3 regions of the Nonomuraea sp. NPDC050663 genome follow, and region 3 is predicted to be linked to each of the others. Evidence: riboswitches for the same ligand, from Rfam matches in the RefSeq annotation. Region 3 holds a riboswitch; each other region holds the start of a gene.

Region 1 (6,812 bases), on a different contig from region 3:
GCGGCGCCGCCGCGCCGAACACGACCGTCTCGACGTCGTGCCGCTCGACCAGCGCCGCGGCCCTGCGCCCCACGTCGCGGGTGGGCAGCATGAGCGAGGTGGGATGCCGGAAGACGGGGTACGGCTGGCGCCGGTCGAAGTCGGCGGCACCGGGCCAGGACGGCGCGTAGACGAGCACGCCCGGCAGCCTGGAGACCAGGCCGTGCACGAACGACTGGATGCCGCCCGGCCGGGGCGGGAAGTCGTTGGTGACGACCAGGACCCGCGTCACGGCTCTGGGAGCCGGTTCACCAGGGCCCAGGCGCGGGCCATCGCGATGCGCTGGGGGGCGGTGGGATGCGAGGCGTAGAGCACGTACTCCAGCGCATCCGGCGACAGGTCGGCGATGTTGGTGATCGCCAGGCGCTTCTGCATGGCGATGAAGGTGGCGGGGTCGCGGGTCAGGTCGAGTGCGTTGAGGTCGGCCCTGGCCTCGATGTGGCGGCTGACGACGTTCTGGGCGGGGCCGGACAGCACGGTGGCCAGGCTCATCAGGCCCATCACCACGCCCACGGCCCTCGGGTCGGCGATCGACGACACCCCCGCGCGCCGCCGTACGAGCGGGAAGAGCAGGAACAGCAGACCCGCGCCGAACGCGGCGCCCAGCCCGCCGATCAGCGTGCCGTGCAGCACATCGTTGGTCTTGGCGTGCCCCAGCTCGTGGGCGACCACCAGTTCGACCTCGTCCTCGGGGGCCTTGAGCAGCGTGTCGTAGACGACGATGCGGCGCGTGGCGCCGAAGCCGGAGACGTAGGCGTTCAGGGCGGTGGTGCGGCGTGAGGCGTCGGCGATGAGCACGTCCTCGACCGGCACGCCGTCGCGCTGGGCCATGGCGAGCAGGTCGGTCCTGAGCTTGCTCGGCGGCATCGAGCGGAAGTCGTTGAAGAGCGGCTCGAAGACCAGCGGGTAGACGAAGGAGGCGAGCAGCGTGAAGGCGAACGCCCCGGCGGCGGCCGGAATCCACCACCGCTTCAGGCGTCTGGCCAGAGCCACCAGGACGACGATCATGATGCCGAGCATCACGACGCGCACCGCGATGTTCTTCAGCCGGTCGGCGCTCCAGGAGGCCCAGTTCTGCGTGGACAGGCCGAAGTCGCGCAGCTGGACTTCGTACCACATGCCCAGGGGCCAGCGCAGGACCTCGACGATCGCGGTGAGCACCAGGACGGCCAGCAGCACCTGGAGCCACCAGGGGCCCTTCAGGCGGGCCAGGGCCCCGCGGCCGAAGGGCGTGGCGACGAGGATCCCGGCGAACAGGATCGTCAGGCCCAGGGAGAGGTAGGAGGGCGTGCTGACGGCCGCGTCGAAGGCCTGGGAGCGGGCGATCTCGGCGGCGGTGAAGTCGCGGGCGGGGTCGGGCTGCACGGTCAGCGGCAGGAGCTGCCAGGGCGTGGTGAAGCCGACGACCGCCACGATCGCCGCGCCCAGCACGGCCAGCGCGATGCCCGCCTCCCTCCGCAGCCCTGGCCGCGTGTTGCCCGCGCCGGACAGGCCGGTGCCGTCTGGCGCCGCCTCGCCCGCCTCGGGCCCGGCGTCCTGCCGCTCGCTCATCCCGCTCCCCCTTCGAGCTGCTCGCGCAGATAAGCGCGCCATCGGGTGGTGAAGTCGCCGAAGGGCGACAAATCCGCGTCACCCTCCAGGGCATCACGGTAGAGCCTCACCAGCCGTTCCTCGCCGAACTCGGCCGCGATCATGCGGCAGGCGAGCCACGACTCCTGGTAGGCCTGCGCCAGCCGGGTCCCGCCGGGGGCGAACGCCTCCGGGCCGGGCAGCCTGTGCGGCACGTGCCCCGCGCGCACCTCCGCCGCCAGCTCGGCGGCGGCGACGGGCACGGGCAGCCCCGCGTCGCGGTAGGCGACGTAGTCGGCCAGGCCTTCCCGCAGCCACAGCGGCGCCCGGCCGGTGCCCGCGGCCACGTGGGTGAGCTCGTGGGCCAGCACCACGTCGCGGCCCGTCGGGGAGAGCGTGGCGAAGGTGGAGGGGACGACGATGACCCTGCCCCGGTCGGCCAGCGCGGCGAGCCCGTCGACGGCGCCGGTGCGGGCCAGCGCCGCGGCCCCGGCGTCGGAGGCGGGGACGACGATCAGGGGGCGCACCGGCGTCCCGAGAACCGCTCCGACCCTGACCGCCGCCCGGTCGGCCCTGCGGGCCAGATCGCCGAGCATGCCGTACGGCACGCTCCGGCCGATCACGGTGGAGCGCTCGCCCCTGGCGAAGACGGCGTCGGGGAAGTAGAGGGACAGACCCGTGGGCGCCGCGGCCGTCGCGGTCACGGTGAGGAGCGCGAGCGCTGCTGCTCTGCGGCTCACCTGGACGGACACCCTCGCAAGGGTATCCGGGCGGCGGCCGGACAGCGCGAAGGCCCCGGCCTGGGTAGGGCCGGGGCCTTCGTGCGCGGGGTCAGCCGCCCGGACGCACCGCGCCCGCGAACGACCGCTTACGCCAGCCGTCCACCTTCTCGATGCGCACGGTCTTGCCCGTGCTGGGCGAGTGGATCATCCTGCCGTTGCCGACATACATGCCCACGTGCCCGCGACCGCTGAAGAACATCAGGTCGCCGGGGCGCAGGTTGCGCCACGACACCTTCGTGCGGATGCGCGCGTACTGGCTGTGCGTCACGCGGGGGATCTTCACCCCGGCCTTCCTCCAGGAGAACTGGACGAGGCCGGAGCAATCGAACGAGCCGGGACCGGTGCCGCCGTAGCGGTACGGGTCACCCAGCTGGGCCTTGGCGGTGGCGACGGCCTTGGAGGCCCTCACCTTCTGCCTGGCGGCCCTGGCCGCACGCGCGCTCATCGTGACCTTGGCGGTCTTGGCGGTGGTGACGGCCTGGGTGCCTGCCGGCACTGCCTGCACCTGAACCGGCCGCGTGGAGGCGGCGGCGGGAGCGGTGTGGGTGACGGCCAGTCCTGTGGTCAGGACGACTCCACCCATGGCAAGGCACGACAGACGGGGGATTCGACGGGTAGACAGTGTGTCTCCTTGGGACTTCCACGAACGCCTACCGGGTTAGCTGACGGATTCGGGCGTGGAAGTCGCCCTACGGCACGGTGACGCGCCGACTCACCCCAGTACCTTGGGTCCCCGGTTCCGCGCCTCCTGGCTGCGCGGATTCGGCAAGCGGATCTCTATCTGTCCAGATCGGCGGCATTGGGGCGGCCGATGCGTGAAATGCGACGACATGGCTTGAGCGCCGCGAGGCCAGAAGGTACTCGGGTCGTGAGGGCAGGGCAAAGCGAACGTAAAGAGTCAGAATTTCGACGCCTAACAGTCAGGGCGTCAACTCCTGATAAATCCGTGGAACGTTACCAAGATGTGAGCCTCGTCACAGTCGCCTCCTCACAGCGACGGTCAAGTCACTCCTGTCACATATGTCACACCAGTTCGTAGATCGCGTAGCCGAAGCCGTCGAGCCGCGCCCCCTCCGCGCCCGATCCGAAGATCAGCCGCCCCTGAGGCGGATCGATCGGCGCGGCGGCGGGAGCGGCCCCCGGATTGACGGCGATCAGGAACCTGCCCCGGCGGTAGACGAGCGGGTATCCGGCGTGCAGCACCTCGACCTCTCCCGAGGTGCCCAGCTCCGGGTTGGCGCGTCGCAGGGCGATCAGGTCGCGCACGGTGTGCAGCAGCGAGCCCGGGTCGGCGCGCTGGTCGGCCACGTTGGGGCGGTCGGGCGAGGGGTCGGCGGGCAGGTAGGTGACGGCCGGGTCGGCCTTGTCCCACTGCATCGGGGTGCGCGAGCCCGCCCGGTTGTAGTCGGGGGTGATCTGGCTGCCCTCGAGGTCCGGCAGGCCGGGCACGTAGCGCATGCCGATCTCGTCGCCGTAGTAGATCGCCGGCAGCGTCGGCCAGGTCAGCAGGAAGGTGTAGGCGGCGCGCAGCTGCTCCGCCGTGCGGGCGCCGCTGGCCAGGCGCGGCCAGTCGTGGTTGGAGGTCGGCAGCGAGATGTGCCCGCTGCCCCCGATGACCTCGACGGCCTCGCGCCACTCCGCCAGGAAGTCCTCGGGCGAGCCGAGACCGGCCGCGTCGAAGAAGCACGACTCGACCTTCGCCCAGCGGGTCTTGACGGCGCCGTTGTCCCAGAGCGAGCGGAAGGCCATGCCGGAGAAGTGCAGGAAGAAGTCGGCGTGGAAGCCGCCGGGCACGGCGACCTTGGGGTCGCTCCACTCGCTGAGCAGGACCGCCTCCGGGTGCCGCCGGTCGATCCAGCCCCGCAGCTCGCGCCAGAGCTTGGCGGTCTCGACGCGGTCGGGGTCGTCCTTGACCAGCGAGGCGGCCATGTCCACCCGGAAGCCCGACACGCCGAGGTCGATCCAGTGGGTCATGATGTCGCGCAGTTCCTGCCGGTTGCGCCTGGGGCCCTCGGCGTCGACCGGCTGCCGCCAGGGCTCGGCGGGGTCGGTGCGGGCGTAGCCGAAGTTCAGCGCGGGCTGGAAGGAGAAGAAGTTGGGCAGGTAGGAGCCGGGACGGCTGCCGGGCGAGGGCACGAATCCGGCGACCTGGCTCTCCGACCAGATGTAGCGGTCGTCCGTGGGGTCGTCCGCGGCGGCGCGGAACCACGCGTGCTGGTCGGAGGTGTGCCCGGCGACGAGGTCGAGCAGGACGCGGATGCCCTTGCTCCTGGCGGACTCGACGAGCCTGACCATGTCGTCCTGCGTGCCGTACCTGCGGTCGACGATGCGGTAGTCGCGCACGTCGTAGCCCGCGTCGCCCATCGGGGAGTCGAAGCAGGGGTTGAGCCAGACGGCGTCGACGCCGAGCCAGGCGAGGTACTCCAGGCGGGATTCCAGGCCCGCCAGGTCGCCGATGCCATCGCCGTTGCCGTCGGCGAAGCTCTGGGGGTAGATCTGGTACAGCACTGCGTCACGCAGCCAGTCGGTCATGGGTGGCCTCGCGATCAAAGGGGGACATATCCCGCCAGCATCCCCCGACGAGGCCCGCTGTAACCGGTCGGCCGAGGGGATGTCGATCGTGCGGGCCCGCTACGGCCGTACGGCTCCGACGAGCGGTCTGCCGTAGTCGGACAGGGACACGACCTTGACCACGTCACCGGTCTGCGGCGCGTGGACGATCTTCCCGTCGCCCGCGTAGAGGCTGACGTGGCCGAGTCCCTCGCTGAAGATGAGGTCGCCGGGCTGCAGGGAGTTCAGGTCGACCATGCGGTTGTTGGTCTTGCCCCAGTTCCACTGGTCCCAGGTGGTGCGGGGCAGGTCGACGCCGCCCTGGCGCCAGGAGGCCTGGGTGAGCCCCGAGCAGTCGTAGCCGCCCGGGCCGGTGCCGCCGAACTGGTAGGGCTTGCCGACCTGGGCGTAGGCGAAGGACAGGGCGGCGGCGGCGTTGCCGGTGGCGGGGCCGGTGTACTTGATGCCGGCGCTGTTGGGGTCGCCGACCCGGTAGGCGCCGAGCCGCACGAGCAGGGCCTTCTGCTGCTTGATGAGCTTGAGCACCTCGGCGCGCTCGGCGGCGGTGCTGTCACGGTGCTTGTCGGCCTCGGCGAGGGCGGCCTGGGCCGCGTCACGCTTGGCCTTGAGCCCGCGGTTCTCCGCGTCGAACTGCTGCAGGCGCTGGGCGCGCTCGCCGGTGATCTGGCTGGACAAGGCCATGCCGTTGAGCAGGAGCGTGGGGTCGTCGCCGCCCATCATGGCGGGCCAGGAGACGACCGTGGTGCCCATCCGGTAGGTGTCGGCGGCCATCTGGGTGACCTGGCCGCGCAGCCCGGCGACGGTGGCCAGCTTCTCCTTGTAGGTGCCGTTGAGCTTGGTGTAGCGGCCGCGGGCCGTACGGTACTCCTCAGCGGCCTTGTTGTAGCGGTCCACGACCTTGTCGGCCTTGTCGTTCAGCTTCTCCAGGCGGGCCTTGGCCTGTTTGATCGTGGGTCTGGGATCGGCCATGGCCCCACCGGGATGCATCAGCAACACCCCCGCCGCCAACGCGGCGGCCAGCGGCACCCGGCCCAACCTCACAGCTTCGCCTCCCAGTGATCACGCCTGGGGCGAAATAGTACAGAAGTGGCGGATGGGAAAACCCACCTTCGCCCGATTTGTAACCTAAGCCCGTCCGAGCCTGCGCAGCAGCAATGCCGACGAAACGGGTCTGGCTGACATTTTCCGCACCGAATCGGCCACCTCGCGGTCGGAGGAGACCACGGCCACGGCCCGGCCGGCCGGTTCGGCCCGCACGAGCTGGCGGATCATGTCGTCGGCGATCTGGCCGGGCGGGCTGAAGATCACCCGGACGCCGCGCGGCGCGTTGACCGCGACGTGCGAGTTGAGCTCGGCGCCGTCGAAGACCACGGTGACCTCGATGCGCGTCTGCGCGACCAGGCCGGCCAGCGCCGTCATCAGGCGGGCCCGCTGGTCGGCCAGGGTGAGGGTGCCGTAGCCGGTCTTGGTGACGTTGTAGCCGTCGATGATCAGGTGCACCTGGGGCAGGGCGAGGATCTGGTCGAGCAGCTGCGGGTCGTCGTCGGCCAGGGCACGCGCGGGCACGCGCACGCCACCGCCCTCGGCGCTCGCGCCGACCACGGAGTCGGCGGGCCGGTGGATGGTCGTGGGCAGCGCCAGCTCCCTGCGCAGGCCGGCCGAGGCGTCCTGCAGCGCGTCGAGCAGCACGCGGATGCGGGCGTCCTCGATGCTGCGGCCCTCGCGCGCGGCCCGGCGCGAGGCCTCCAGCTGCCTCTCGACGTCGGCCAGGCGCTCCTTGAGACGGCGCACCTCGGCCTCCAGCGCGCCGGAGGCGGCCGCCTTCGACTCCAGGGCGGCGTGCGCCTCGTG
Region 2 (6,812 bases), on a different contig from region 3:
CCCGCGCCCGCGGAGTGGACAGGGGCGCCGTCCGGCGAGACCGTCGCCGACCCGGCCGACCGCATCACCCTCGACGAGTCGATCAACATGGCCCTGCTCGTCGTGCTCGACTCGATGACCCCGGCGGAACGGGTCGCCTTCATCCTCCACGACGTCTTCCGCTACTCCTTCGCCGAGGTCGCCGACATCGTCGGGCGCAGCGACGCCGCCTGCCGCCAGCTGGCCACTTCGGCGCGGCGGCGGCTGCGCGACGCCCAGGTCGCCTCCTCCGCCCCCACGGCCCGGCGCGCCGCCGTCGTCAGGGACTTCAAGCAGGCATGGGAGGCCAAGAACATCGAGGCGCTCGTCGGCCTGCTCGACCCCGACGCGACCGTGGTCGCCGACGGCGGCGGCCTGGTCAGCGCGGCGCTCCATCCGATCGAGGGGCGCGAGCAGGTGGTGCGTTTCGCGCTCGGGCTGGCCGGCCGCGCACCGGGCCTGACCCTGGTGGAGAGTACGGTCAACGGGCAGCCCGGACTGGTGGCGCAGAACGACGGGGTCACGGTGGCGGTGATCGCCTTCGAGATCACGGACGACCAGGTGACCCGCATGTGGGCCGTCCGCAACCCCGACAAGCTCCGCGCGTGGACCCGGGGAGCCAGGCGGCCGGAGTAGGGCGTTCAGGCGATCTTGACGATCGTCTTGCCCCTGGCGCCGCCCGCGCGGTTGCGGGTGACGGCGGCGGGGGCCTGCTCCAGCGACACCTCGGCGTCGATCCGCACGCCGTACAGCCCCGCGTCGATGAGCGAGGCGAGCGTCTCCAGGAGCGAGGCGCTGGAGGTGTTGGTGAAGTTGACCGCCCTGACGGAGCGCTCCGTCAGGGAGCCCACGTCCGCGACCCCCTGGGTGGTCAGCGCGGCGCCTCCCGGCCTGACGAGGTCGGCGGCGGCCGCGAAGCCCGACGCGTCCTGGACGAGGTCGAAGAGGATGTCGACGCCCTCCGGGTGCAGGGCGCGCACGGAGGCGACCACGGGGCCCGCGAGGTGGTCGACGGTCTCGGCCGCGCCGTACTCCCGCATGAGGGGCGCCATGTCGGCCCCCGCGGTGACGATCACGTGGGCGCCGAGGGTCGAGGCGAACTGCGTGATTCCCTGGCCGACCCCGCCGGTGGCGCCGATGATCAGGACCTTCTGGCCCGCGGTGACGCGGGCGCTGTCCACCAGGTTGTAGGCGGTCATGGAGGCGATCGGGACGGCGGCGGCGTTCGGCAGCGGCAGGGAGCGGGGCGCGAGCGCGACGGAGCCCGCCTTGGTGACGGCGTACTCGGCATAGGAGCCGCCGCCCGAGGCCAGGTCCATGAACTGGCCGTAGACGGCGTCGCCCGGCCGTACGACATCCACCCCTTCGCCCACGGCCTCGACCACTCCTGAGCCGTCGACGCCCATGATCAGCGGGAAGTGGTGGGGCGCGGAGTCCTTGAGCATCCCGTCGGCGACCTTCCAGTCGAACGGGTTGAGCCCGGCGCCGCTGAGCCGTACGAGGACCTGACCGGGGCCAGGGGCGGGCTTCGGCACTTCCATCAGTTCTGGGCTCGCCCCGAAGCGGGACACGGCGACAGCTTTCATGCATCCCATGAAAACAAAGGGGATCCAGCGGCCGGAAAGCCGGGTTGGACCTGGCATTTCATCACCATTAGAGGTAGATCTTTTGCCCGATTTATGGGATTAGTTTGGCAATTGACCGTTTCTTGGCCTACTGTCCATGGAGTCAGGCAGACGCCGAGTCCCGCACCGAGCGGGAGCCGGGGACCCACTTATCTGGGGTGAATCCGACCAGCGAGTCGGTAGGGCATCTCCACGCCCGAACCCGTCAGCTAACCCGGTAGGCGAGATGGAGAGGAACACGCCCGTGCATCACCTTTCAGTCGCAGCGGTATCCGGGAACTGAGTCCCGCCTTTTAACGATCTTTTGCGCCTCGCGTAGCGACCGTCCGGCACAGAGCCCGGCTACGCCCATCTGATCAGGCGCCTTTCCCCATCCCCGCACAAAAGGATTCAGCTTTTCATGGCACCCCGCATTGGCATGCGTACGTTCACCCTGCTCACCTCCGGCGTCCTGGCCGGTCTCATGACCCTCTCGGTCCCCGCTCACGCCGACGTCGAGATGACTCCGGTGGCCAAGCAGGAGCAGAAGCAGATGCTGCTCAAGGGCTCCACCACCGCCTCGTACTACTGGGACGACGGCTCCGGCCGCAACGGCGACACGGGCCTGCCCGCCAGTGGCCACCCCATGCAGAAGGGCCTCGCCGCGAGCCCCAGCTGGCCGCTCATGACCGAGGGCTACGTGATCTACAAGGGCAAGAAGGCGCCGTTCTTCGTCGGCGACCGCGGCCCCGGCACCCCCTCCAACCGCGGCATCATGCTCGACCTGGACGCCAAGACCTTCGCCTACCTGATGGGCGGCAGCTTCAACACCAGCAGCCTGACCGTCAGCGGTGTCGGCGGCCAGGGCCACGCGAAGGTGGAGTACGTCATCACCAAGTGGGGCAACGGTTCCGGCAAGAAGAACCACCCCGTGGCCTTCTCCACCGGCGCCTACGGCCGCAAGGACGGCAACCCGGCCAAGCCGCTGCCGCTGAGCGCCGCGCAGACCGCCGCCAAGGCCGCCGCCGAGGCGGGCAAGAAGGCCGACGCCGCCAAGGCCGCCGCGCCCAAGCCGGCCGAGAAGTCCGACGAGGACACCACCGTCGCCGCGGCTTCGGCCGAGGCGCCCCCGGTGTCGAACATGGCCGCCAAGGAGAACATCGACGGCTCCTCCGACACCAACGCCGCCGGCCTCGTGCTGGTGGGCGGGCTGGCGGTGCTGGGCGGCGGCCTCTTCCTGGGCCGCGACCGCATCAAGAAGCTCGCCAAGCGCTGAGCCTGCACGGACCAAAGGGGACGTCCCGCTGAATCCCCCTTTCAGCGGGCCGTCCCCTTTACCTCGTGCGAACAGAATGACATTCTGTTCGCGTGACCATGAGCGCGAAAGCCAATGGCCTGGAACTGGCCTACGACAGCTTCGGCACCCCCGGCGACCGCCCGCTCCTGCTCATCATGGGACTCGGCTCCCAGATGATCATGTGGGACGAGGCCTTCTGCGAGCTGCTGGCCGAGCAGGGCCACCACGTGGTGCGCTTCGACAACCGCGACGTGGGCCTGTCGACCCACCTGCACGAAGCGGGCGTCCCCGATCTGGGCGCCGCGCTCTCGGGCAACGCGCAGTCGCCGTACCTGCTCGCCGACATGGCGCTCGACACCGTCGGCCTGCTCGACGCGCTGGGCTGGCCCGCCGCCCACGTGGTGGGCGTCTCGATGGGCGGCATGATCGCCCAGGAGCTCACGATCAACCACCCCGACCGCGTGCTCTCCCTCACCTCGATCATGTCCACGCCCGGCAAGGCGGGACCGCCCACCCCCGAGGCGAGCGCCGCGCTGTTCTCCCCGCCGGCCCCCGACCGCGCCACCGCCGTCGACCGCGCGCTCGCCGTCTGGTCGGTGATCGGATCGCCCGGCTACGAGCCGGACCGCGAACGCATCGTCAAGCTATCCGGCCTCGCCTACGACCGCGCCTACGACCCGGCCGGCACCACCCGCCAGCTCGTGGCCATCCTGGCCTCCGGCGACAGGACCGAGCGCCTCGCCGAGGTGGACAAGCCCACCCTCGTCCTCCACGGCGAGGCCGATCCGCTGATCCAGGTGGACGGCGGCAAGGCCACCGCCGCCGCCGTCCCGGGAGCGCGGCTGATCACCTTCCCCGGCATGGGCCATGACCTGCCGCGCCCGCTCTGGGAGCGGTTCGTCACGGAGATCACCCGGCTGACCCGCGGATAGGTCAGACCTCGAGCTTCTCCTCGATCACCTTCAGCTGGTGACGGGCGAGGGCCAGGTTGGCACGGCCGCGGTCGAGGGCCAGGTAGAGGAACAGGCCCTTGCCCCCGCGGCCGGTCATCGGCCGGATGATGTGGTAGTGCGTCGACAGCGTGATGAGGATGTCCTCGATGGCGTCCTTGAGGCCGAGGGTGTCCATCGTTCGCATCTTGGCCTTGACGACCTCGGTGTTGCCGGCGGCCGCGACCTGCAGGTCCAGCTCCTTCGAGCCGCCCAGCACGCCGAGAGCCATGCCGCTGCCGTAGTCGACCACGCACGCTCCCAGTGCGCCGTCGATGGCCATCATCTCCTTGAGGGAGACGTCCATGCTTGCCATCACTTTCCTCCAGATTCGGATGCGATGGCGGCCAGCTTCGCCGCCGTCTTCCTGCCCTCCAGCCGCAGCAGCCCGAGATTGGCCCCGGGCTCGGCGACGACTGCGAGGACGATCGTGGGGCCCGCCGCGTAGAACGCGGCGAAGCCTGCGCTCCCGGAGACCACCGTCTCCTCGAGAGCGCCCTTTCCGATGAGGCTGAGCATGCGCCTGCTGAGCGCGAGCAGGGCCGAGGAGAGCGCGGCGGTCTGCTCGGCGCTCTGGAAGCCCGACTCGCAGGCCAGCACCAGGCCGTCGACCGAGCAGGCGATGCCGCTGCCTATGCCAGGAGTGCGCTCGCGCAGGAGGATGAGCTCCTTCAGCACCTCTTCGCGCAGCTCCATCGATGGTCTCCTTCTGAAGGGGAGGAACCTCACGCCAGCTCCTCCAACGCCTTCCTGAGCCGTAGCAGCACATCCAGGTCGGTCGGGACGTGGGGCTCGGCGGGCAGATCCGTCCGCACCCGCCTGGGCAGGGACGCGGCCCGCTGGACCTCGTGCACCAGCAGCCCGGCCGCCGCCAGTTGCCGTACGGCGAGCAGCACCTTGGCCGCCGGGCGCCCCAGCTGCCTGGCCAGCGTCAGCGGTGTCGCCTCGCCGTCGGCGTTCAGGAGCACCTCCCACTGGAGGGAGGTGATCATCACCCTGTCGCCAGGCAGCCGCCGTACCGGGACGACCGGTGCGGCGTCGAGCTCCGCCGAAGACCAGGCCCGCTCCAACTCCGCTCGCCTCCTGCCGGACTCTCTGATCAGCGTGGACACCTCGAAGAACCACTGCGGTCCCAGCCAGTGCTCGGCGTCGGGCACGAACTTGGGCCGCGGGCTCTTGACGGGTAACAGGAAGAAGGCGGCGTCGAGCGTCGCCGTCAACGCGCAGTACTGCAGCTCGGCCTTGCTCAGCACGCCGTCGTCGACCAGGCGCTGCCCGCCGTCCTTCTGCGCGCTGCGCAGCTCGACCTCGCTGACGCGCCCGCCGGCGGTCAGGATCTCCTCGAACCGGATCGCGCTCGCGCACTCCATGAAGGTCACCCGGCCCCCGGCCAGGTAGACCGCGCCCTGGCGGCCGACCCGGAGCACGCCGGAGGCACCTTCCATGGCCAGACCGGTCAGCAGGCTGTCGAGGGCGGGCATCGATTACAGGTCCAGCCGCGAGGAGATCGCGTGCAGGAGGTGCCTGGCCAGGGCCAGGTTGGATCGCTCCAGGTCCAGATGGAGGTAGATGACCAGGGGGCCGTCGAATCGGGTCTCCAGCGGCCGGAACAGGTGATAGCCCTGGTCGCTGACGACGATCATGTCTTCTATGCGTACGGTGCCGCCCGCCGATGATTGGGCGATGCCGTCGGTCATGACACGTAAGGTCTCGCTCAACGCGGCCGCGGAGTACTCGGGATCGGTGCCAGAACCACCGGCGGCCACGGCCATGCCGCTGTTGTGGTCCAAGACGAGCGCGTCTATGGCGCCGGGGATCGCCATCACCTCGGTGAGGCAGTCATCAAGTCCAAGCACCGGGTCAGCGTAGGAGTGACCGGTGTGATCCTTCTGGGCCGTGGGGACAGAAGCTACGCGATGGATAAGGTACTTCTCCCCGGATAGAAGGAAATATCCACCGCGTGGAAGCTATTCCTGAATAAGGGCCTTCTCGTCCGGCTTGTGGACCAGCACGTTGTCCACATAGGACTTGACCGCTTCATCCAGGCCGACGTCGCCGCCGTTCGCCTCCGACAGGTACCAGCGGTGATCGAGCACCTCGTGGAAGAGCTGGGCGGAATCGAGCTTCCTGCGCAGTTCCGCCGGTATCGCGGTGATCGTCGGCTGGAACACCTCCGCCAGCCAGCGGTGCGCCACCACGGCCTCGTCCTCGTGCCGCAGACCCTGGGCCACGCGGAAGCCGTCCAGGTCGTTGAGCAGCCGCCTGGCCTGGTTCTCCTCGGTGTCGAGGCCCGTCAGGCGCAGCAGGCGGCGCTGGTGGTGCCCGGCGTCGACGACCTTGGGCCGCACGATCAGCCGCCCGGTGCCGACCTTGCGGCGCACCATCATCTCCGCCACGTCGAAGCCGAGCAGGTTCAGTCGGCGGATCCGCTGCTCCACCTTGTGCCAGTCGACCTCTTCGATGATCTCGTCGTTCGTCAGCTCGCCCCACAGCCGGTGGTAGCGGTTGACGATGTCGTCGGCGGTCTGCTCGGGATCGATCTCCTTGTGCAGCAACCCGCCCGCCTCCAGATCGAGCATCTCGCCGAAGATGTTCATGTGGGCGATCTCGATGTCGTGCAGGCGCTGGCCCTCGCTGATCATCGGGTGTTCCTCGCCGGTCTCGGCGTCGACCAGGTAGGCCGCGAAGGCGCCCGCGTCCCGGCGGAACAGCGTGTTCGACAGCGAGCAGTCGCCCCAGTAGAAGCCCACCAGGTGCAGGCGGACCAGCAGGACGGCCAGCGCGTCGAGCAGCCTGGTGAGGGTGTCGGGGCGCAGCGTGCCCGACATGACCGCGCGGTACGGCAGGCTGAACTGCAGGTGCCTGGTGATCAGGGCGGCATCGAGGCCCTCGTCGCGTCCCGTC
Region 3 (6,812 bases):
GGCCGGCGGGCGGACCGCTTGGAGGCGGCTGTGGGAGAACTGGCCGCCCTTGGCGCGACGGGCGAGGGCGCCGACGAGGTGAGGGACGCGGCGGGTGGCCAAGCGGGCGGCCGGGTGATGAGCGTCGTGTGTGACGCCGCGGATCCCGCGCAGGTGGCCGCGCTGGCGGCTCGCGTCGGGGCGCTGGACGTGCTGGTGAACGCGGCCGGTGGCCTGCCCGAGCCGCGGCCCGCGGTGACGGGCACGGACCGCGACGGGACCGGGGGCGCCGAGGGGGAGCGGCTGGCCGGGGTGCGGTACCAGTGGGAGTCGGCCATGGCGCAGAACGTGCTGACCGCCGTCCTCACCACCGCCGCCTTCGAGCACCGGCTGAGGCCCGGCGCCTCGGTCATCAGCATCGGCTCGATCGCCGCCGAGCGTCGCGGCGGCTCCTACGGCGCCGCGAAGGCCGCCCTGGCGGCGTGGAACGCCTTCCAGTCAGCGGCCCTGGGCCCGCGTGGCATCACCTGCAACGTGGTCGCACCCGGCTACATCGAGGCGACGGAGTTCTTCCGCGACGGCCTCACCGATGAGCGGCGCGCGCTCCTGATCGAGGAGACGCACGACAAGCGGCCGGGCACTCCCGACGATCTCGCGCGGACGGTGTTCTTCCTCGCCTCCGCGGGGGCCCGCCACATCACCGGCCAGACCCTGCATGTCAACGGAGGCGCTCACACCACGCGCTAGGGGGAGGGGGCTCTTACTTGCCGTAGGACGGGTAACCGTACCCGACGACCTGCGACTTGGGGCGCACCCGCTGCTCGACCTTGCCGTTGCCGGTGTTGCCCTCGACGGTGGTGATGGTGCCGTCGCCGTTGTCCTTCTCGACGAAGCCGACGTGCTGGATGGAGCCGAGGCTCTTGCTGCCGCTCCAGGAGAAGAAGACGACGGAGCCGGGCTTGGCGGTGGTGCCCCAGCGCTTGTTGGCCTTGAACCAGTTGGCGTAGGTCGGGGTGTAGGCGTCCCAGCCGATGGTGGTGCGGCCGCCGGTCTGCTCGCCGACCCAGGAGACGAACATCGCGCACCAGGCGGCGTTCAGGTAGGCGGTGCGGTTGCCGCCGTCGCGGGCGACGGTCTCGGCGGCGCGCTTGGACTTGGAGTACCAGTCCTGGAACTTGGTGCCGCCGCCGCTGGAGTTCTCCCTGACGCCGATCTGCTGCTTGGCCAGCGACAGGACCTTGGTGACGGACGGCATGGAGGGGGCGGCCTTGCCCGGGGAGCCCTCGACGGGGGCTGCGGCCCGGACGCCGGAGGCCACCGCGGCGGTGCCGAGGTCGAGCTTGGGCGAGAGCGCCTTGAGGGCGGCGACGTCGGTGGTGTCGATTCCGTTGTCCGCGTGGGCGGGGGCCACGCCGAAGCCGGCGGCGAAGACGCTGGCCGTGAGGGCGGCGGAAATGTAGTGAACCTTGGTCGGACGAACTCGGCGGTGCTTAGCCATGGAAGGGGGACTCCTCGCTTCATACCGCTTACCGGGTTAGCTGACGGGCTCGGACGTGAAGCTGTCCTAGATCGGAGGGCCGATCATTCGCCCCGGTGGGACTGAGTGGGTCCCCGGTTCCGCAGGATGCGGATTCAGCGGTCGCAGGCTTGTGACCTGCGAATAGGTGGTCAGGCAACGTCCGGGTAGCCCGGACGTGCCCAAAAGGTAATACATCAGGCAAGGAGATTACAAATCCGTAAACGCGCAGGTCACGGGATGCCCGTAATTTAGCCGAATTGCGCCGGGTCGGGACCAAGTCGCGTCGCGGTGTTGAGCGCCCCGATGGCGGCCATGTCCTCCGGGTCGAGGATGAAGCCGAAGACGTCGAAGTTCTCCTTGATCCGCGCCGGGGTGACCGACTTGGGGATGACGACGTTGCCGAGCTGGATGTGCCAGCGGAGCACGATCTGCGCGGGGGTGCGCCCGTGCTTGGCGCCGAGCTTGGCCAGCGCGGGATCGTCGAGCAGGCCGCGCCCCTGGCCGAGGGGGCTCCAGGCCTCGGTGAGGATGCCGTTGGCCTCGTGGAAGGCGCGCAGCTCCGGCTGCGGGAAGTTCGGGTGCAGCTCGATCTGGTTGATCGACGGCACGATCTCCGTCTCGTTCATCAGCCGCTCCAGCGCGGGGATCGTGAAGTTGGAGACGCCGATCGCGCGCACCCTCCCGGAACGGTAAAGCCGCTCCAAACCCTTCCACGCCTCGACATAGCGATCCTGGGAGGGCGCAGGCCAGTGGATCAGGAAGAGGTCGAGGTGGTCGAGGCCGAGCCGCGTCAGGCTCTCCTCGAACGCCTCCTCGGCCCGGTGGTGCTCGTCGTTCCAGAGCTTGGTGGTGATGAAGAGCTTCTCGCGTGCGATCCCGGACGAGCGTACGGCCCGGCCCACGCCCTCCTCGTTACCGTAGATCTTCGCGGTGTCGATGCTGCGGTAGCCGGCCTGCAGGGCCAGGCTCACCGCCTCCTCCGCCTCCCCGGCGGGCACCTGCCACACGCCGTAGCCGAGCTGGGGTATCTGGACACCGTCGGTGTTGAGCAGCAGTGAGTTCATGAGTCCATTGTTCACCGTGCGTTACCGGCGGCTTCAGCCGGGCGGTCTACTGTCGGGCAGCGGTGAACAGCAAGCGGGAGACGGCGTGGGTGGAGTCGCCGCTCCAGATGATCTGCGCCGTCGAGGCCCATCACGCGGGGCTGCTCGGCGGCTCCACGCTGATCGTGCCCAGGGCCGGCCAGCGGGCGCTGAAGGCGACCCGCAGGGAGCTGCTCAGGCTGGGCCTCCCCGACGGGCTGGAGCTGGGCGAACCGCGCGAGCGCATGCCGGGCGGCATCGGCGTCGTCGGCGACGCCTTCTCCGGCAGGGTGCAGCTGCGCTGGCTGCTGTCGCGCGACCCGCGAGCCGTCGTCGTGGACGACGGCCTGGCCACGATCCGCCTGCTCGAACTGCTGGCCGACCCGAAGGTCAGGCCGCTGCTGCGGGCCAGGGCGACACCAGGACGGCTGCGCGCCGCGCTCGGGCTCCTGGTCGCCCACCGGATCCGCCGCAACCGCCGCAACGTCACCGTCTTCACGGCGCTCGACGCGGGCGAGGATCTCGCGCAAGCCGTCCACAAGGCCGGATTCGCCCTGGTCCCGCATGACTTCGCCTGGTTGCGGGCGCAGCCGCTGCGCGAGCCGGGCCCGCCCGAGCGCACCGTCGTCCTGGGCACCTCCCTGGTCCGCAACGGTCTCGTGCACCGCGACCGCTACCTGCGCTGGATCACCGGCCTGGCCGAGCAGGAGCCGCTGGCCTACTTCCCGCACCGTCGCGAGGACCCCGTCGACCTGGCCGTGATCCGCGAGCGCCCCGGCGTCACCATGCACGAACCCGGCGTGCCCGCCGAGCTGAGCCTGCGCGGTCTGGCCGCCGACCAGCGGGTCGTGAGCCTGCCCTCGACCGCCATCAGCTCCCTGCGCGTGCTGCTCAGCCCGCGCGGCGTCGCCGTCGAGGGCGTCGACGTGCCCGACGACTGGTGGACCAGCAGGGCCGCGCCCGCACTCCGATCCCATCTCACTGGAGCAGCTCGTTGAAGATCCTGGCCGTGGCCGACTCGGACTCCTACCTCAAGTGGGCGGCCAGCCTGCTCGACGACCTCCCGTCCGGGTGCCGCACCGAGCTGGCCGTGATCCGTACGCCCATCGTGCCCTCCGCCGAGCAGATCGCCGCCGCCGTCGGCGGGCGTCCCGCACCGCCGGTGCTGTCCGCGCGCTCGCTCCGGCGTACGGCCGAGCGCATGCGGCCCGACGCGGTGCTCGTCGCGTGCACGGGGCCCGTGGTGGACGTCCTGGTGTCGGAGGTGCTGAAGGGCCTGGGCGCGGTCTTCGTCACCGGCCTGCCCGGCATCGCGGTGCCCGCCACCGAGAAGGCCTGGCTGTTCCGCAGCGGCTGCGACCTGTTCGTCGCGCACAGCGGGCGTGAGGTGGCCGAGTTCGAGGAGATCGGGCGGCGGCTGGGCGGGGGAGGATCGGTGGGCCTGGCCAGGCTCCCGTTCCTGCGCACCGCCGTACCCGCCGGCGGGCAGGGAGGGAGCGCCTCCAAGGTGGTCTTCGCGACGCAGGCCAAGGTGCCCGTGGCCCGCGAGGAGCGCGAGCGGATCCTGCTCGCGCTGGCCGAGCTCGCCGCCGCCCGGCCGGAGCTCGAGGTGGTGGTCAAGCTGCGGGCTCTGGAGGGGGAGCGGCAGACGCACAACGAACGCCACCCCTACCAGCGGCTCTGGCGCGAGCTGGGCGAGCCGGGCAGGCTCGGCTTCGCCGCCGGCCCGATGAGCGAGCACCTGGCCGGGGCGGCGGGCTTCGTCACCGTCAGCTCCACCGCCGCGCTGGAGGCGATCGCCTGGCGGGTGCCGTCGCTGGTCCTCGACGACTTCGGCGTCAGCGCCGAGATGATCAACCTGGTGTTCGAGGGCAGCGGCCTGCTCGGCAACCTCGGCGACCTGGCGCGCGGCGACTTCCGCACGCCGCTGCCCGGGTGGTGCGACAAGAACTACTTCCAGCAGGAGAGCACCTGGGTGGGGCTGATGACGGCGCTGGTCGCCGGGCCGCGCACGCAGCCGCGCTCGCTCCTGCATGGCCCGGCCCACGAGGCGGCCCGCAGACGCGCCAGGCTGCGCGTCGAGGTGCCGCCACGCCTGCTGCGCGTCGGCTACCGCGCCAAACGCCGCCTGCGCCGCGCCCTGAGCTGACCCGGCGCCCTTCGGCGGGCGAATCGCCCTCGGATGGGGCGGCTCGCGGCGTGGACGACCTCGAGGACGTCTTCGAGGGTGGGCGCCGAAGCGGCCCGAGCAGGCCTCACATCGGCTTGCGGTAGCGCGGCATGCGCCTGACCACCCGATAGCCGACCCCCTCGTACAACGCCACGCTGTCGTGCGGGTTGTCGAGCCCGGTCGACAACAGCGCCCTGCCCGCCCCGCGCGCCGCCAACCGGCTCAGCGTCTCGCCCATGAGCGCCGTGGCCAGGCCGCGCCGCCGCCACGGCTCGCGCACGGCCACCCACAGGGTGTCGGCGCAGCCGTCGCCGCGCACCTCGGTCAGCGCCAGCCCGGCGACCTGGTCGCCGTCCCAGGCCACGCACCACAGGCCGAGGTCACGCAGCGGCCCGGCCAGCTCGGCGAGGTAGTCGTCCCAGGTATGGTCGATGTAGCCCAGCCCGCCGCGCCGGAAACACTCGGCGATCGCGGCGTGGATGGCCGGATGGTGCCCGTGGAGCACGGGCCGCAGCTCCAGCCCGTCGGGGAGCCGGAGCGGGCGGGAGCGAGGCTCGCACGCCATCTCCAGCTGGGTGAACACCACCGCGTAGCCGTGGGCGAGCAGCAGCGCGGCCGTGCCGGGCTGGGTGTCGTCGGCGTTGCCCCCGAGCACCCCCTCGCCCTCCGCGAGCCGTACGGCGTCGGCCTCCTGCCTGCGCAGGATCGCGGTGCCGATCCCGCGCCGCCGCCACTCCGGCGTGACCCAGCCCAGCAGGAGGAAGAGCCGGGTGCCGTCGTCCTCGGTCCACCAGTCGGTCCAGGAGTAACCGACGATCTCGCCGCCCGCCTCGGCGACGAGGCACGCCGCCAGGTGCCGCTCGGTGACCTGGGGGCCGTCGGGTCCCGGGAACCATGCCTGCTCCTCGACGGCCCGCATCGCTTCGCGGACCGCGCCGATCCCCGGCAGGTCCTGCGGCCCGCGGTAGGCCCGCAGCCGCCACGCGTTCTCGCTCACACGGCCGATCCTGGACGCGGCACGCGCCGGAGATCAACGGGTTTACAACGCGCGCGCCAGCCGGCGGCGGATCTTGGCCAGCGTCCCCGGGCGCTCGGCGGCGGGCAGGAGGCCGACGGCCTCCAGGCGCTGCTTCTTGAAGTAGCGCGCCGACCCGTGCCGCTCGACGAACGCGGCGGCCGAGGGGCGCAGGCCCGGCAGGGTCTCCGGCTGCATGCAGTAACCGACGGCGCGCACCAGCTCGCCCAGGTCGACGGCGGGCGGTTCGGCGAGCACGCCTGACGGGCTGAGCCTGGGCAGCAGCGCGTCGGCGATGGTCGCGGGCACGCGGTTGCTGTTCTCGTACGGCTTGAGCCGCTCCAGCACCAGGTCGGTGCCGTGGGTCGCGACCGGGATGCCGAAGAAGCCGCGCGCGGTGGCCAGGCCGGTGGAGAAGCAGCCCGCCACGAGTTTCGGCCGCAGGGCGGCGAAGCAGACCTCGGCGGGCACGTCGCCCGCCGCGACGACCAGGCGCACGCCGACGTCCTCGGCGGCCTGGCGCAGCAGCTGGGTGTGCCGTCGCCCGGCCGCCGGGTGCGGCTTGAAGGCGACCGTGGAGTGGCCGAGGGCGACGAGTCCGCGCAGCAGGTCGGTGTGGAGCTCGGCCTCCTCCTGGGCGGTGAGCAGGTCGAGCGCGGACAGGTACTGCCCGAGGATCATCGCGTCGGCGGCGAGCATGTCGGGGGCGCTCTGCGCCACCAGGTCGACGACGCGCAGGAACGGCTCGGCGGGGACGGTCGCGGCCGCCACGCCGTACTCACTCAGCAGCAGCGGCTCGAGTCCCGGGACCAGGTCGAGGTGGAGCAGGCGGGTGATGCGGCGGAAGATCTCGGCGGGCAGCGGGTCGCGGGTGGGCCCGTAGCTCATCAGGCCGTCGGCGTAGACGGTGATCGGGCAGTCGCGGATCAGCCCGGCGATCGTGCGGGCGGGCGTCACCGCGATGGACTCCAGCACCAGCTCCTCGACGTTCTCGAGCCGCAGGTGGGAGGCGAGCAGCCGCTCCAGCATGGGCACCTCGATGATCCT

The links. A riboswitch is a leader RNA that binds a small molecule or an ion and turns the genes downstream of it on or off. The one in region 3 is predicted to bind cyclic di-AMP.
Region 1: it holds a riboswitch for cyclic di-AMP, as region 3 does, so the genes downstream of both, ACIBH1_RS08080 (C40 family peptidase) here and ACIBH1_RS22705 (CHAP domain-containing protein) in region 3, are expected to answer to the same signal.
Region 2: it holds a riboswitch for cyclic di-AMP, as region 3 does, so the genes downstream of both, ACIBH1_RS14785 (hypothetical protein) here and ACIBH1_RS22705 (CHAP domain-containing protein) in region 3, are expected to answer to the same signal.

The regions. Positions count from the first base shown of each region.
Region 1 is NZ_JBITGL010000002.1:714,154-720,965, reverse strand. It holds gene ACIBH1_RS08095 (glycosyltransferase family 4 protein) at 1-271, opposite strand, end outside; gene ACIBH1_RS08090 (M48 family metallopeptidase) at 268-1,590, opposite strand; gene ACIBH1_RS08085 (hypothetical protein) at 1,587-2,360, opposite strand; gene ACIBH1_RS08080 (C40 family peptidase) at 2,440-2,973, opposite strand; cyclic di-AMP (ydaO/yuaA leader) riboswitch at 3,023-3,168, opposite strand; gene ACIBH1_RS08075 (alpha-amylase family glycosyl hydrolase) at 3,414-4,922, opposite strand; gene ACIBH1_RS08070 (NlpC/P60 family protein) at 5,022-6,002, opposite strand; gene ACIBH1_RS08065 (NYN domain-containing protein) at 6,087-6,812, opposite strand, start outside.
Region 2 is NZ_JBITGL010000004.1:316,644-323,455, reverse strand. It holds gene sigJ (RNA polymerase sigma factor SigJ) at 1-654, shown strand, start outside; gene ACIBH1_RS14790 (NADP-dependent oxidoreductase) at 660-1,604, opposite strand; cyclic di-AMP (ydaO/yuaA leader) riboswitch at 1,746-1,882, shown strand; gene ACIBH1_RS14785 (hypothetical protein) at 2,044-2,898, shown strand; gene ACIBH1_RS14780 (alpha/beta fold hydrolase) at 2,997-3,851, shown strand; gene ACIBH1_RS14775 (hypothetical protein) at 3,853-4,224, opposite strand; gene ACIBH1_RS14770 (roadblock/LC7 domain-containing protein) at 4,224-4,604, opposite strand; gene ACIBH1_RS14765 (hypothetical protein) at 4,634-5,389, opposite strand; gene ACIBH1_RS14760 (roadblock/LC7 domain-containing protein) at 5,393-5,764, opposite strand; gene ACIBH1_RS14755 (DUF4032 domain-containing protein) at 5,876-6,812, opposite strand, start outside.
Region 3 is NZ_JBITGL010000007.1:13,066-19,877, forward strand. It holds gene ACIBH1_RS22700 (SDR family NAD(P)-dependent oxidoreductase) at 1-726, shown strand, start outside; gene ACIBH1_RS22705 (CHAP domain-containing protein) at 740-1,477, opposite strand; cyclic di-AMP (ydaO/yuaA leader) riboswitch at 1,488-1,627, opposite strand; gene ACIBH1_RS22710 (aldo/keto reductase) at 1,747-2,562, opposite strand; gene ACIBH1_RS22715 (hypothetical protein) at 2,625-3,578, shown strand; gene ACIBH1_RS22720 (DUF6716 putative glycosyltransferase) at 3,575-4,729, shown strand; gene ACIBH1_RS22725 (GNAT family N-acetyltransferase) at 4,836-5,747, opposite strand; gene ACIBH1_RS22730 (polysialyltransferase family glycosyltransferase) at 5,790-6,812, opposite strand, start outside.